DNA from 2 places in the Streptomyces sp. NBC_01622 genome. Region 2 is predicted to be linked to the other one. Evidence: riboswitches for the same ligand, from Rfam matches in the RefSeq annotation. Region 2 holds a riboswitch; the other holds the start of a gene.
The links. Region 2 has a riboswitch for cobalamin ahead of OH768_RS18005 (ribonucleoside-diphosphate reductase subunit alpha). Riboswitches for the same ligand answer to the same signal wherever they lie in the genome.
Positions count from the first base shown of each region.

Region 1 (8,216 bases), 4.6 Mb from region 2:
CGGACCACCTCCCGCACCGCCGGTTCGGAGACAGCCGCGGCCTGGGCATGCAGTTGGATCAGCATCAGATCGTTGTCGCTGATCAGCTGGGCGTAGCTGTCGCCCATGGCCTCCAGCACCACCTCGGCGGAGCTGCCCTTCGCCTCGGACGCCGCCCGCTCCAGACTGGCCCGCACCTGCACGAAGCAGTACTCGACGACCGCGGTGAACAGTAGTTCCTTGTTCGGGAACAGGCGGTAGACGTAGGCCTGCGAGATGCCGGCCGCCTTCGCGACCTCGGTGGTGGTGGTGCCCCAGTAGCCACGCGCCGCGAAGGCACCGATGGCGGTGCGCAGCACCGTCTCGCGGCGCTCCTCGGCGGTGGACAACTGGCGGGGCCGTTCGCTCTTCATGTGAGTACTCAACCACTCACACTTTTCCGTGTCAACGCACTCACCACTGTCGACACCCCCGATCCCCTCACCCCCGCTGCCCATACCCCCGCAACCGCTCCCCCGCCTCCGCCACCTGCTCCCCCGACAACAGCGTCGGCGACAGCCCCGGTACCGACGACGCCGTCAGCCACAACCGGCACATCCACTCCAGCTGGGCCGTGCGGTCGAACGCCTGGTCCAGGGAGGTGCCGTAGGCGATCGTGCCGTGGTTCTGGAGGAGGCAGGCGGAGCGGTCGGCGAGGGCCTGGAGCATGTTCTCGGCCAACTCCTCGGTGCCGTATGTCGCATACGGGGCAACCCGGACCGGGCCGCCGAGGGCGCCGGACATGTAGTGGATCGAGGGGAGTTCGGGGACGAGGGTCGAGACGGCCGTCGCGTGGACGGCGTGGGTGTGGACGACGGCCTGGGCGTCGGTGTTGCGGTAGACGGCGAGATGCATGGGCAGTTCGCTCGTCGGGAGGAGGGTGCCGAGGACCTGTCGGCCCTCGATGTCGACGCCGACGGTGTCGTCGGGTGTGAGCCGGTCGTAAGGGACGCCCGAGGGTGTGACCAGGACGATGTCGCCGACGCGCACCGAGACGTTCCCGGAGGTGCCGACCACCAGGCCGTCGGACACCGTCCGGCGGGCCGTTACGACGAGTTCGTCCCAGGCGTGCGCCTCCTCAGGGCGCACACGCCTCCGCCACGGCTCCCCCACAGCCTGTGCGCCCTCCCCGACATCCCGTCCGCCCCGCTCGTCCCGCCGCCGCTCAGCCATGCCGCGATCCTGCCAGCCGGTTCCCCAACACGCGCTCGGGCGAGGGCACTTTAAGCCGGAAGCCGCACATCCGAAAGAGTACATATGGGCACGTAACGCCCACTCAAGCCGCTTGGCCGGAGACCGATCGGCATCGACAGATCCTCCAATGGCCTCTGGGGGATTTGTCGTGCACGCCGCCATTCCCGGGGGAAACATGGCCCGTGATCGCAAACCGTCCCGCCGTCGCACGCACCACGGCACCCGTCACCGCGCCCGCCTCACCGCGGCCTCCGTGACCGCGCTCGCCGTCGCCGGAGTCGCACTCGTCGAGATCCCGGCCGCCGCCGCGAGCCCCGCCAAGGGCCACGACGTCTCCTCGCACCAGAAGAACGTCGACTGGCCGAGCGCGAAGGCGCAGGGCGCCACCTTCGTCTACGTCAAGGCGACCGAGTCCACCAACTACGTCAGCCCCTACTTCGGCCGGCAGTACAACGGCGCCCGCGCCGCCGGCATCATCCGGGGCGCCTACCACTTCGCGCTCCCGGACAAGTCGTCGGGCGCGGCCCAGGCCGGCTACTTCGTGGCGCACGGCGGCGGCTGGAGGGCGGACGGCTGGACGCTGCCGCCGGCGCTCGACATCGAATACAACCCGTACGACAAGAAGCACGGCTGCTACGGCCTGAGCAAGGCGAAGACGGTCGGCTGGATCAAGGCCTTCAGCGCCGAGGTGAGGCGCGAGACGGGCCGCCGCCCGGTGATCTACACGACCGCCCACTGATGGAACACCTGCACGGGCAGCAGCACCGCCCTGGCCTCGACACACGCGCTGTGGATCGCCCGCCACGAGTCGGCGGACGCGGGCTCACTGCCCGCCGGCTGGTCGTACTGGACCTTCTGGCAGTACGACAACAGCGGCAGCCTGCCGGGGGATCAGAATCTCTTCAACGGGTCCTTGAGCCAACTGAAGAAGTTCGCCAGGGGTTACTAGGCTGTACAGACACTTCAGAGACCCCCTCAGTTCATCTTCCGTTCATTCAGGTTGCCTACGGTCAACGCGCCAACGACCTCGAACGATTGCCTGGGTAAATGGAAAGCTTCTCGCTGATTCTCGCGATTGTGGTGGTCACCGCACTCGCGTTCGATTTCACGAACGGTTTCCACGACACCGCCAACGCGATGGCCACCACCATCTCGACCGGTGCGCTCAAGCCCAAGGTCGCGGTGGCCATGTCGGCCACCCTCAACCTGGTGGGCGCTTTTCTCTCCGTAGAGGTCGCCAACACGATCTCCAAGGGTCTTGTCGACGAGAGCGGCATCCGTCCCGAGGTCATCTTCGCCGCCCTGGTCGGCGCGATCCTCTGGAACCTGGTGACCTGGCTCGTCGGCCTGCCGTCCAGTTCCTCGCACGCCCTCATGGGCGGTCTGATCGGCGCCACCATCGCCTCGGCCGGCACCGGCGCGGTCCACGGCGACGTCCTGGTCACCAAGGTGCTGCTGCCCGCGGTCGCCGCCCCGATCGTCGCGGGCGTCGCGGCGATGCTGGCCACCAGGTTCTCGTACGCGCTCAGCCGGAACTCGGACGGCAAGGCCGCCGACAAGGGCTTCCGCGTCGGCCAGATCGCCTCGGCCGGCCTGGTCTCGCTGGCCCACGGCACGAACGACGCGCAGAAGACGATGGGCATCATCACCCTCGCCCTGATCGCCGGCGGCTCCATCGCCCCCGACTCGGACCCGCCCACCTGGGTCATCCTCTCCGCGGGCCTCGCCATCGCGATGGGCACCTACATTGGCGGCTGGCGCATCATCCGCACCATGGGCAAGGGCCTGACCGACCTCCGGCCGCAGCAGGGCTTCGCCGCCCAGACCAGCGCCGCCGCGGTCATCCTGGCCTCCTCGCACATCGGCTTCTCCCTCTCCACCACGCACGCCGTCTCCGGTTCCGTGATGGGTGCGGGCCTGGGCCGCAAGGGCGGGGTCGTCCGCTGGTCGACCGCCACCCGGATGTTCGTCGCCTGGGGTCTGACGCTGCCGGCCGCCGCGCTGGTCGGCGCGCTCGCCGAGTCGGTGACCGACCTCGGCGACTGGGGCACCGCGCTGGTGGCCGTCTTCCTGATCGCCTCCAGCACCGCGATCTGGATCGTGTCCCGCCGCCAGGTGGTCGACGCCTCGAACGTCAACGAGTTCGAGGAGCCGGCCGGCGTGGTCACCGCCGCGATCGCCGCCGTCACCCCGCCCCCGTCGGTCGCCCTCTCCGAGGGCCTCACGGCGACGATCCCCTCGCCGCCCGTGACCCCGGCCCCCGTCGTGAAGTCCGACCCGGCGACCCCGCCGGCCGCCGCGGTCTGAGCCCGAGCACCCGGTCATCAAGAAGGAAGTAGAAGCATGCACATCGACTGGGCAGCCCTCGGCTCCGTCTTCGGCGTCAGCCTCGTGGTCACCGTCGCCCTGGTGGCCGTCTTCACCCTCGGCATCACCGCCCTCTCGCGCCGCGAACGGGCCACCGTCCAGGGCGACTCCGCGAACCTCGCCCTGACCGGCGCCTACGCCTGCTTCGCGGCCTGCGCGGCGGCGGTGGCGTACGGGATCTACATCATCGTGGCCTGACCGGCCGCCAGTTGGACCGAGCGTGGGGTGCGGGACGGATCACCGTCCCGCACCCCACGCTCGCGTGCTCCTTCGACGACCCGCGTGTGGGCATCAGCACACTCCTCCCCCGCAGGTCAACAGCAAGTTGACGCCCCTTCCAACCCCGTGGTGGACTGCCGGAGCCATGTACGGCGGCAGGAGAGGAAGCCGGTGCGAATCCGGCGCGGTCCCGCCACTGTCACCGGGGTAGACAACCCCGGGAGCCAGGAACTCTCACCGCCGGTCTCGTCGAACCAGGGCGTGGACACCCTGAGTGAGGACATATCGCCATGCTCGGCTGCCGTTCGAGGTCCCGTACCAGCGCAGTGTCCGACTCAGCGACCGGCTGAGCCGATGCGTGCCGATCGCGTCTTCGCGTACGGCGCCGCCGCCGGACTTCTCGGCGACCACCTGCTCGGCGATCCCCGCCGCGGGCATCCGGTCGCCGCGTTCGGCCGCGCCGCCGGTGCCGTGGAACAGCTCCTGTGGCGCGACCACCGAGGCTGGGGCGCCCTGCACACCGCCGTGTGCGTGGGCGCCACCGTCTCTCTCGCCGCCGTAGCGACTTCGGCCCTACGACCGTCCCGTACGGCCTCTGCCGCCCTCACCGCCGCCGCCACCTGGGCGGTCGTCGGCGGGACCTCCCTCGCGCGCGAGGCCGGGGTCATCGGGCGGGCACTGGAGGCCGGTGACATCGAGGCCGCGCGGGCACGCCTGCCGCACCTCTGCGGCCGGGACCCGCAGGCCCTCGACGCCGACGGCATCGCCCGGGCCGTCGTCGAGTCCGTCGCCGAGAACACCTCCGACGCGGTGGTGGGCGCCCTGGTGTGGGGCGGCATCGCGGGTGTCCCGGGTCTGCTCGGCTTCCGGGCCGTGAACACCCTGGACGCCATGGTCGGCCACAAGTCGGCCAAGTACCGCCGCTACGGCTGGGCTTCGGCCCGCCTCGACGACCTCGCCGGCTGGCCGGGCGCCCGCCTCACCGCCGTCCTCGCGACCGTCGCGGGCGGCGACCCGCGCGGAGCGGTGCGCGCCTGGCGCACCGACGCCCCCAAGCACCCGAGCCCCAACGCCGGTCCCGTGGAGGCCTCCTTCGCGGGCGCACTCGGCGTGCGACTGGGCGGGACGCTCTCCTACGGCGGCCGGGTCGAGCACCGGCCCGTGCTGAACGGTGCCGGACGCGCCGTCGCCGTACCGGACATCGATCGGGCCGTACGGCTGTCCCGGCGCGTCGGCTGGCTCGCGCTCGGGGTCAGTGTCGCCGGCCGGCTGCTGGTGAAGGGACGGAAGTCATGAGCGGCGGCGGGCTGTTGGTCGCGGGCACCACCTCGGACGCCGGGAAGAGCGTCGTCACCGCCGGGATCTGCCGGTGGCTGGTGCGGCAGGGCGTGAAGGTCGCGCCGTTCAAGGCGCAGAACATGTCCCTCAACTCGTTCGTCACGCGCGAAGGTGCCGAGATCGGGCGGGCGCAGGCCATGCAGGCGCAGGCCTGCCGCATCGAGCCGACCGCGCTGATGAATCCCGTCCTCCTCAAGCCGGGCGGCGACCGCACCAGTCAGGTCGTGCTCATGGGCAAGCCTGTTGGTGAGATGAGCGCGCGCGGCTATCACGGCGGGCGGCAGGAGCAGTTGCTCGGCACCGTGCTGGACTGTCTCGCCGAGTTGCGGGGCACGTATGACGCGGTGATCTGTGAGGGGGCCGGCAGTCCAGCCGAGATCAATCTGCGGCGGACCGACATCGTGAACATGGGCATCGCACGCAACGCACAGCTGCCCGTGCTCGTGGTCGGCGACATCGACCGCGGCGGCGTCTTCGCCTCCTTCTTCGGAACCGTGGCGCTGCTGTCGCCGGAGGATCAGGCGTTCGTCGCCGGGTTCCTCGTCAACAAGTTCCGGGGCGATGTGTCGCTCCTGGAGCCGGGGTTGGAGATGCTGTACGGCCTCACCGGACGGCGGACGTACGGCGTGCTGCCGTTCCAGCACGGGCTCGGGATCGACGAGGAGGACGGGCTGCACATCTCGCTGCGCGGGACCGTCCGCGAGTCGAACACCGCGCCGCCGGCCGGCGAGGACGTGCTGCGGGTCGCGGTCTGCGCGATCCCCCTCATGTCCAACTTCACGGACGTGGACGCGCTGGCCGCCGAACCGGGCGTCGTGGTGCGGTTCGTGGACCGGCCGGAGGAGTTGGCCGACGCCGACCTCGTCGTGATCCCGGGGACCCGGGGGACGGTGCAGGCGCTGGAGTGGCTGCGGGAGCGCGGCCTCGCCGACGCCCTCGTCCGCAGGGCCGCCGAACAGCGGCCGATTCTCGGCGTCTGCGGCGGCTTCCAGATCCTCGGCGAGCACATCGAGGACGAGGTCGAGAGCCGGCGGGGATCGGTCGACGGGCTCGGAGTACTCCCCCTGCGCGTGCGCTTCGCGCGCGAGAAGACCCTCACCCGACCCGTGGGCGAAGCCCTCGGCGAGCGGGTCGAAGGGTACGAGATCCATCACGGTGTCGCCCAACTCAGCGGCGGTGAGCCCTTCTTGGACGGCTGCCGGGTCGGCCAGACCTGGGGCACCCACTGGCACGGCTCGCTGGAGTCGGACGGGTTCCGGCGGGCGTTCCTGCGCAAGGTGGCCGCCGCGGCGGGCCGCCGGTTCGTGCCGGCCGCCGACACCTCGTTCGCCGCGCTGCGCGAGGAGCAGCTCGACCGGCTCGGCGACCTCATCGAACAGCACGCGGACACGGACGCGCTGTGGCGGCTCATCGAGTCCGGCGCGCCACAAGGACTGCCTTTCATTCCACCGGGAGCGCCCGCATGAGCACAGTGTTGTTGTTGTCGACCGCCGACACGGATCTGCTGGCGGCGCGTGCCTCCGGCGCCGGGTACCGGATCGGCAACCCGTCCCGCGTGGACGCCGGCGAGGAGCTGCCCGCGCTCATCGCGGGCTCGGACATCGCCGTCGTACGGCTGCTCGGCGGCAAGCGGGCCTGGGAGGACGGGCTCGCCGCGCTCAAGGCCTCGGGCATCCCGACCGTGCTGCTGGGCGGAGAGTCCGTCCCGGACGCCGAGTTGATGGCCGAGTCGTCGGTACCGGCCGGTGTGGTGGCCGAGGCGCTGCGCTATCTCGTCGAGGGCGGTCCTGACAACCTCACCGAACTCGCCCGCTTCCTCTCCGACACCGTGCTGCTCACGGGCGAGGGCTTCGAAGCGCCGCAGAAGATGCCCGAGTTCGGCGTCCACGGCGAGCGTGCCTTCGTCGAGGGCCGCCCGACCGTCGGCGTGCTCTTCTACCGGGCACATCACCTCTCCGGCAACACCGCCTTCGTCGACACCCTGTGCGACCGGATCGAGGCGAAGGGCGCCAACGCCCTTGCCGTGTACTGCGGTTCGCTGCGCGGTGCCGACTCCCGGCTGTACGAGATCCTCGGCAAGGCGGACGCGCTGATCGCCACCGTCCTCGCCGCGGGCGGTACGCACGCCTCGCAGGCCTCGGCCGGCGGCGACGAGGAGGCCTGGGACATCGGCGCGCTCGCCGACCTCAACGTGCCCGTGCTGCAAGGACTTTGCCTTACGTCGTCCAGGGCCGCCTGGGACGAGTCCGACGCCGCCCTCTCCCCCATGGACGCGGCGATGCAGGTCGCGATCCCCGAGTTCGACGGCCGGCTGATCACGGTCCCCTTCTCCTTCAAGGAGCGGGTCGACGACGATGGAGCCGACGTCCCGGTCTACGTCGCCGACCCCGAGCGGGCCGCGCGGGTGGCCGGAATCGCGGTACGGCACGCGAAGTTGAAGCACAAGCCGAACGCCGAGAAGAAGCTCGCGCTCGTCTTCACCGCCTACCCGACGAAGCACTCGCGGGTCGGCAACGCGGTCGGTCTTGACACGCCCGCTTCGGCGATCCGGGTGCTGGACGCGCTGCGGGACGCCGGGTACGGGGTCGACGAACACCCCGACAACGGGGACGAGTTGATCCACCGGCTCATCAACGCCGGTGGCCACGACGTCGAATGGCTCACCGAGGAGCAGTTGGCCGCCGCGCCCGCGCGGGTACCGCTCGCCGACTACCGGGCATGGTTCGACAAGCTCGAACCCGACCTCAGGCAGGGCATGTTGGACGCGTGGGGCGAGCCGCCGGGCAGCCTCTACGTCGACGGCGACGACATCGTGCTCGCGTCCCTCCAGTTCGGGAACGTCGTGGTCATGATCCAGCCGCCGCGCGGCTTCGGCGAGAACCCGATCGCGATCTACCACGACCCCGACATGCCGCCGTCGCACCACTACATGGCCGCCTACCGCTGGCTGGACAACAGCTTCGGCGCGGACGCGATCGTCCACATGGGCAAGCACGGCACCATGGAATGGCTGCCGGGCAAGGGACTTGGGCTCAGCAGCGGCTGCGCGCCCGACGCCGTACTCGGTGAACTCCCCCTGA
Region 1 is NZ_CP109293.1:8,652,805-8,661,020, reverse strand. It holds gene OH768_RS40110 (TetR/AcrR family transcriptional regulator) at 1-392, opposite strand, end outside; gene OH768_RS40105 (class II aldolase/adducin family protein) at 460-1,191, opposite strand; partial or broken gene OH768_RS40100 (lysozyme) at 1,388-2,161, shown strand; gene OH768_RS40095 (anion permease) at 2,260-3,519, shown strand; gene OH768_RS40090 (hypothetical protein) at 3,556-3,777, shown strand; cobalamin riboswitch at 3,911-4,053, shown strand; gene OH768_RS40085 (cobalamin biosynthesis protein) at 4,153-5,094, shown strand; gene OH768_RS40080 (cobyric acid synthase) at 5,091-6,602, shown strand; gene cobN (cobaltochelatase subunit CobN) at 6,599-8,216, shown strand, end outside.
Region 1: linked by a shared signal. The riboswitch ahead of OH768_RS40085 (cobalamin biosynthesis protein) and the one ahead of OH768_RS18005 (ribonucleoside-diphosphate reductase subunit alpha) in region 2 are both predicted to bind cobalamin.

Region 2 (8,216 bases):
AGCGGCATGCCGGGCTGCTCCACGCGAGCCAGCCGCTCCTCGACCTCGTCCGGATGCCCGTCGCGCTCGACGAGGTTCAGCATGACCAGGACGTCGGCGACGAGGTGCTGGGCCCGCGCGTCCAGGCTGCTCCAGCCGGCCGACGGCGGGATCCACAGGTTGCACCGGCGATATCCCCCTGGGTAACGGGTGCGGGAGCCGATGGTGTCGGTGGCGCCCTTCTCGTCGATCCACAGGTACCGCTCGGGCTGCCCGGTCTCCAGCGCGAGGGCCACCAGATCGGCCGCCTCGGCGACGAAGGGATGTAGGGGCCGCCGGGCCGGGCACCGTTCGCGTTCGACCGTCCGGGCGCCCCGCTCACGGTGCCCGCCATCGACAGCCAGCGCTCCACGGTCTGTACGGCGGTCATCCCGCCGATCGCCTCGGAGAGTTCGTGCACCCCGTGGCCGTCGCCTTCCGGGCCCGTCACGGTGTCGTCGTGGTTCGCGTGGTCATGGTGGTGGCCCACCCTGTCCGGCAGCTCCCACCGGGACTGCTGCAACACCTTCTCCGCCTGCCGCATGAGATCGGCGCGACCGCGCGGGTACGCGTGCGGATGGCGTTTACGCCGGTTGGCCACGTACTTGAAGCCCTGGGCCAGCACGGCCTCAAGGGCCAGTGGCAGGTCGGGGGCGCCGCCCGTGAACTTCGGGTCGAGGTGGCGCAGCCACTTCGTGAGTCGTTCCCGGGCCTCGTCACGGTGGGCGTCGTCGACGGAGCCCAGGAGCATGGGGATCATCCAGGCCCGCATCACGAACTCCCGGAACAGGGCGACCCGTCGCCGCCGGTACTCCTGGTTGAGGTCCTGCCGTTCGTGTTGCAGACGGTCGATGCGCTCGGACAACGTGGCGCGCGAAGGCGGGCGATCGGTCCTCGCACCCGCCATCCTCCTGGCCCACGTCTCGAACTGCCGCCGCTTCCACAGCCTCAGCTCGCCGACCCTGTCGTTGTACTCCTGCACGGGATCGCTGTTCAGGCCGATCCGTTCGCGGATCACCGCGAACGCCTCGTTGCCGCCGCTGCCGATCTCCTGCGCCGCGGCCAGGCGCACCGAGGAGGAGGGCTCCTCGATGCCCATCCGGAAGAGCTGGTAGTACAGCGGAGTGGTGTCGATCCTGCCCGACACCGAGCGCAGCGCCGCCCCGAGCCGCTTGAGCAGTCGCCGTTTCGCAGCCGTTGGGCCAGGCTGAGCCCGCTCACGGGGACCTGCCGCCACAGCTCCTTCATCTCCTTCTTCGCCTCGGCCCGGACGCTGCCTCCCTCGCCCCCGCGCGCCGACGGGACAGCAGGACCAGGGCGATGAGCAGTTCACGGCTGGGGCCGGGCGGCTGCAGTGCCTGCTCGACCAGCGCCCCGACCTCCCGCTCCCCGAGGTCGGTCAGTGCGCGGAAGCCGAAGTAGGCCTGGAAGATGCTGTGCGGGAAACGGACCCGCTTCTCGAAACCCTCCACCGGCCCGAGCCTGTTCGCGTACCCCGCGAAGCGCGCCAGCGCGGCGTGACACTGGCCCAGATTGCCCTCGCGCAGCAGCCTGCCCTCCTCGTGACTGAGCCGGTCGCAGAGGGTGTGCCATCCGCGAAGCCCACCTCCAGTTTGTCCTGGAGCAGCCCGATGCAGGCCAGGGCGGAGACCACTTCGAGGGCGTCGCGGCGCTGCTGCGGTCCCAGCTCCGCGTGTCCAGCCGCTGTGCGTCGCCCCGCGCACCGTCGCGTTCCAGGGCGCCGTGCCGGTGCGGTTCACGGGCGATCTGCAGGTAGATCGGCGACTCGGTGACCTCCGCCGTCTCCACGATCCAGTCCACGCGCCGCTCGTCCGTGTCCGGGACCCGCGCCTCCACGAAGTACAGCGCCTCCTCCTCGCTCAGCGGGTCCAGCTCCACGATCGCGGCGAGGGTGCTCTCCAGCGGACTGTGCGGCCGGGAGGCGATGACCAGGGGCAGCTTCTCCTCGTGGGCACGCTCGATGGCCCGGCGGATGATGTTCTCCCGGTTCTGCTGGAGGTTCTCGTTGAGGAGGGCCTCCTCCAGACCGTCGGCGATGACCACCGGCTTGTCGTCGGCGAGCAGTTGCTGCCACACCCGCTCGGTCTTGCTGCGCGCGAGGATGCCCATGGGCGACTCCTCGACGAAGCGCTGCTTCGCCATGCGCTCGAAGTTCAGGTCGGCCCCGTCGTCCGCGTCCCTCAACCGGACCGGCACGGGCACCGCGTTCTGCCGGGCGAGCAGTTCGGTGAGCCGCACCAGGACGGCGGTCTTCCCCACCCCGACACCCCCGACGAGGAGATAGGGCCGACGAAACGGAGAAGGGCGTCGAACCCTTCGTTGCCCTGCCGCCACTTCTCGAAACTGGTCGAGTGATGCTTGATGAGGATGTACAGGCCCTCCGCACACCACACGAGCACCACGAGCGCGGCAGCCAGCCAGACAGCCCTGGTGACGTTCGTGTACGAGACCCACCTGCACCACTTCTTTGGGCGCGTTGTGCCGCGGCGCGCCTCCAGACGGATCGTCAGGGTGTGCCAGTGACCGAGGAGGAACCGTCTGACCCGGACCCCGGCCCGGCGCAGATCCAGCGTCGCCATCGGTGCATCGCGCAGTCGCTCCCTGCCAGGCGGGTGACGGACGACCCTGGTCATCATGCGTTCTCCCTCCGAGAGCGATTCTCGGGACAGAGGACCACGCGGGCACCGGCACCTCTTTCCATGGAATCACTCCCGGGACACCCCGCGACTCGGCCGTCGGGCAGACTCGAAGCCATGGACATCGTGATCAGGCAGGCGGCCCCCGGCGAGTACGACGGCCTGGGTGAGATCACAGCCCAGGCCTACCTCCAGGACGGCCTCCTCGACTTCGGCGAAAGCGACGCATACCTCGACGAGTTGAGAGCCGTGGCAGAACGAGCCGCCGCAGCCGACGTACTCGTAGCCGTCGACGACGACCACCTCCTCGGCGGAGTGACCTTCGTCCCGTCCGGCGGCCCCATGGCCGACATCGCACAACCCGGCGAGGCCGAGATCCGGATGCTGGCGGTCGCCCGCGAGGCCCGCGGCAAGGGCGCCGGCGAGGCCCTGGTCCGCGCCTGCGTCGACCGCGCCCGGGCCACGGCGGGCTGCACAGCCGTAGTCCTGTCGACCCAAGGCACCATGCACGCGGCCCACCGCATCTACGGACGCCTCGGGTTCACCCGCACCCCGGACCGGGACTGGAATCCCCTGCCGGAGCTCGACGACATCACTCTCCTCACCTATGAGTTGACGCTCTGAAACAGCCGCGACACTACATCTGGGGTTGCCACGACAGCCCGGCACAAGATGTATGCTCATGCTCGCTGTCGCCGCAGGGGAATCCGGTGCGAATCCGGAACTGTCCCGCAACGGTGTACTTGCGTGCATACGCACGCCTGGTCAGTCCGAGGACCTGCCGACGGCGCGCCCAGCCACCCGGCCAGGGCGCATGACGTCCGGGCCTCGTGGAGTGGGCCGGTGGACGCGACGCCCCGTGCGCTCGTGAGCTGCCGCCTGCCCTCCGCAAGGCCCCGTGCCGAGCGAGGGAGAGCCCCACCGTGACCATCGCGCCAGCAGAGCCGGCATCAGCGACCCAGGCGAACGAGGCGAACGCAGCGTCCGTAACCGGCGTTCCCGGAACGGCCGTTCCCGGTGCCGACGGTCCCGGTGCCGCGATCCTGCGGACCCTGACCGAGCTGACCGCCGACCTTCCCGACGCCGACCCCGGCCGGGTCGCCGCCGCCACACTGCGCGGCCGGTCCGCCCACGCGGACGAGACGGAACTGCGCGAACTGGCCACGGAGGCCGCCGCCGGCCTCATCTCCGAAGACCCGGTCTACTCCCGGCTCGCCGCCCGGCTGCTGACGGTCAGTATCGCCGCGGAGGCCGCCTCCCAGGGCGTGACGACCTTCACCGAGTCCGTCGCCGTGGGCCACCGCGAGGGCCTGATCGCCGACCGCACCGCCGAGTTCGTGACGCTGCACGCGACCCGCCTCGACGCGCTGATCGCCGCCTCCTTCGATGAGGGCGCCGACGACCGCTTCGGCTACTTCGGGCTCCGTACGCTGCACAGCCGCTACCTCCTGCGGCACCCGATCACCCGCAAGGTCATCGAGACGCCCCAGCACTTCATGCTGCGGGTGGCGAGCGGTCTGGCCGAGGACGACTCGACCCGCGCACTCGACGAAGTCGCCGCGCTGTACCGCCTGATGAGCCGCCTCGACTACCTCCCCTCCTCCCCCACCCTCTTCAACTCCGGCACCCGGCACCCCCAGATGTCGTCCTGCTACCTCCTCGACTCCCCGCTGGACGAGCTGGACTCCATCTACGACCGCTACCACCAGGTCGCCCGCCTCTCGAAGCACGCCGGCGGCATCGGTCTTTCGTACTCCCGTATCCGCAGCCGCGGTTCGCTGATCCGGGGCACGAACGGGCACTCCAACGGCATCGTCCCGTTCCTGAAGACGCTGGACGCCTCGGTCGCCGCGGTGAACCAGGGCGGCCGGCGCAAGGGTGCCGCCGCGGTGTACCTGGAGACCTGGCACTCCGACATCGAGGAGTTCCTGGAGCTGCGGGACAACACCGGTGAGGACGCCCGGCGTACGCACAACCTGAACCTGGCGCACTGGATCCCGGACGAGTTCATGCGCCGGGTGAACGAGGACGGCGTCTGGTCGCTGTTCTCGCCGGCCGACGTACCGGAGCTGGTCGACCTGTGGGGCGCGGAGTTCGACGCCGCGTACCGCGAGGCCGAAAAACAAGGCCTCGCGAAGAAGACCATCCCGGCCCGTGACCTCTACGGCCGCATGATGCGCACCCTCGCGCAGACCGGCAACGGCTGGATGACCTTCAAGGACGCGGCCAACCGCACCGCCAACCAGACGGCCGAGCCGGGCCACACCGTCCACTCCTCGAACCTCTGCACCGAGATCCTGGAGGTCACGGACGACGGCGAGACGGCGGTCTGCAACCTGGGTTCGGTGAACCTGGGCGCCTTCGTGGTCGACGGTGACATCGACTGGGAGCGGCTGGACGAGACCGTTCGCACCGCCGTCACCTTCCTCGACCGCGTGGTCGACATCAACTTCTACCCGACCGAGCAGGCGGGCCGTTCCAACGCGCGCTGGCGCCCGGTCGGCCTGGGTGCGATGGGCCTCCAGGACGTCTTCTTCAAGCTGCGCGTCCCCTTCGACTCCCCGCAGGCACAGGCCCTCTCCACCCGTATCGCCGAGCGCATCATGCTCGCCGCGTACGAGGCCTCCGCCGACCTCGCCGAGCGCAACGGCCCGCTGCCGGCCTGGGAGAAGACCCGTACGGCGAAGGGTGTTCTGCACCCCGACCACTACGACGTGGAGCTGACCTGGCCGGAGCGCTGGACGGCGCTGCGGGAACGTATCGCCCAAGTCGGCATGCGCAACAGCCTGTTGCTGGCGATCGCCCCCACGGCCACCATCGCCTCCATCGCGGGCGTGTACGAGTGCATCGAGCCGCAGGTCTCCAACCTCTTCAAGCGCGAGACGCTGTCCGGTGAGTTCCTCCAGGTCAACTCGTACCTGGTGAACGAGCTGAAGCAGCTCGGCGTGTGGGACGCCCGCACCCGGGAGGCGCTGCGGGACGCCAACGGCTCGGTACAGGCGTTCAGTTGGATCCCGGCCGAGGTCCGCGCCCTGTACCGCACAGCATGGGAGATCCCGCAGCGCGGCCTGATCGACATGGCCGCCGCCCGCACCCCGTTCCTGGACCAGTCCCAGTCCCTGAACCTGTTCCTGGAGACGCCGACGATCGGCAAGCTCTCCTCGATGTACGCGTACGCCTGGAAGCAGGGCCTGAAGACGACGTACTACCTGCGCTCCCGCCCGGCGACCCGCATCGCCCGCGCGGCCCAGGCCCAAGCCCAAACCACCGTCCCCGTACAGCAGTTGACCCCGGACGAAGACGCGGTCGCCTGCTCCCTTGAGAACCCCGAGTCCTGCGAGGCCTGCCAGTAATGAGCTCCACCGAAAAGAACCTCCTCGACCCGGGCTTCGAGCTGACCCTCCGCCCCATGCGCTACCCGGACTTCTACGAGCGCTACCGGGACGCGATCAAGAACACCTGGACCGTCGAGGAGGTCGACCTCCACTCGGACGTCGCCGATCTCGCGAAGCTGACGCCGGGTGAGCAGCACATGATCGGCCGGCTGGTCGCGTTCTTCGCGACGGGCGACTCGATCGTGGCGAACAACCTCGTGCTGACGCTGTACAAGCACATCAACTCCCCGGAGGCGCGGCTCTACTTGAGCCGTCAGCTCTTCGAGGAGGCCGTGCACGTGCAGTTCTACTTGACGCTCCTCGACACCTACCTCCCCGACCCGGAGGACAGGGCCGCCGCCTTCGACGCGGTGGAGAACATCCCCTCCATCCGCGAGAAGGCCGAGTTCTGCTTCAAGTGGATCAACGAGGTCGAGAAGCTGGAGAGCCTCCAGACCCAGGCCGACCGCCGCCGTTTCCTGCTCAACCTGATCTGCTTCGCCGCGTGCATCGAGGGGCTGTTCTTCTACGGCGCGTTCGCGTACGTCTACTGGTTCCGCAGCCGGGGTCTCCTGCACGGCCTGGCCACCGGCACCAACTGGGTGTTCCGCGACGAGACCATGCACATGTCCTTCGCGTTCGAGGTGGTCGACACCGTCCGCAAGGAGGAGCCGGAGCTGTTCGACGACCAACTCCAGCAGCAGGTCACGGACATGCTGAAGGAGGCCGTCGAGGCGGAGCTGCAGTTCGGGCGTGATCTGTGCGGTGACGGGCTGCCGGGCATGAACACCGACTCGATGCGCCAGTACCTGGAGTGTGTCGCCGACCAGCGCCTCCAGCGGCTGGGCTTCGCCCCGGTCTACGGCTCCGAGAACCCCTTCTCCTTCATGGAGTTGCAGGGTGTGCAGGAGCTGACCAACTTCTTCGAGCGCCGCCCGTCGGCCTACCAGGTCGCCGTGGAGGGCACGGTCGACCTCGACGAGGACTTCTAGCCCCCGCCCGCCGAACGCCCTTTATCTGCTTCTTACTTCGCGGACGGCCCATGGAGCTTCCATGGGCCGTCCATGGAGTTTCTATGGAGCGGCAAAGTTCATGGGGTGCGTCTGTTCGCGGTCACGCCGCCCCGGCTAGGTTCTGCCCGTCCTGTCCATGTCATGCACAACGGCATCACAGAACGCTCCAAGTGTCATGCCCATGACGGCGTTCAATGCCGCCGCTACGCGCGTCACAGGCCTGCCACCACGCCGAGGAACCCCACTCCAATCGACTCGACGGAGGCAGTACCCCCATGCGTGAGAAGCCCAGACGAAGCCTGCGAAGACTACTGACCGCCGCCATACCCGCCCTCACCCTCAGCGTCTTCGGGCTCGCGGCGGCCTCCCCCGCCGACGCGCGGCCCGCAGCCCAGGCAGTCGTCCAGTCCGCCCAGGTCTCCAAGGTCACCCAGAACGCCAAGGCCCTGACCGCCCCCGCGGCCCAGGCCGTCCACTCGACCGGCAAGGCCGGCCAGAAGGTGCCGACCGAGCACCTGTGCGCGACCGCGGCCCCCGGTTCGGCGGCCTGTTTCGCCCAGCGGCGCACCGACATCAAGCAGAAGCTGGCCTCCGCGGTGAAGGCGGACGCCGCCGCCGCGGTCTCCGGGCTGAGCCCGGCCAACCTGCACAGCGCGTACGCCCTGCCCTCGACCGGCGGTTCCGGTCTGACGGTCGCCGTGGTCGACGCGTACAACGACCCCAACGCGGCCTCGGACCTGGCCACTTACCGCTCCAACTTCGGCCTGTCGGCCTGCACCGTGGCCAGCGGCTGCTTCAAGCAGGTCAGCCAGACCGGCTCGACCACCTCCCTGCCGACGAACGACACCGGCTGGGCGGGCGAGGAAGCGCTCGACATCGACATGGTCAGCGCGGTCTGCCCGAACTGCAACATCATTCTGGTGGAGGCCACTTCGGCCACCGACGCCAACCTCGGCGCCGCCGAGAACGAGGCCGTCGCCCTGGGCGCGAAGTTCGTGTCGAACAGCTGGGGCGGCTCCGAGTCCTCCTCCCAGACCTCCGAGGACACCTCGTACTTCAAGCACCCGGGCGTCGCGATCACCGTCTCCTCCGGTGACAGCGCCTACGGCGCCGAGTACCCGGCAACGTCCCAGTACGTGACCGCAGTCGGCGGC
Region 2 is NZ_CP109293.1:4,032,086-4,040,301, forward strand. It holds gene OH768_RS17990 (hypothetical protein) at 77-1,255, opposite strand; gene OH768_RS17995 (hypothetical protein) at 1,348-2,298, opposite strand; gene OH768_RS18000 (GNAT family N-acetyltransferase) at 2,793-3,299, shown strand; cobalamin riboswitch at 3,345-3,476, shown strand; gene OH768_RS18005 (ribonucleoside-diphosphate reductase subunit alpha) at 3,599-6,028, shown strand; gene OH768_RS18010 (ribonucleotide-diphosphate reductase subunit beta) at 6,028-7,041, shown strand; gene OH768_RS18015 (putative Ig domain-containing protein) at 7,338-8,216, shown strand, end outside.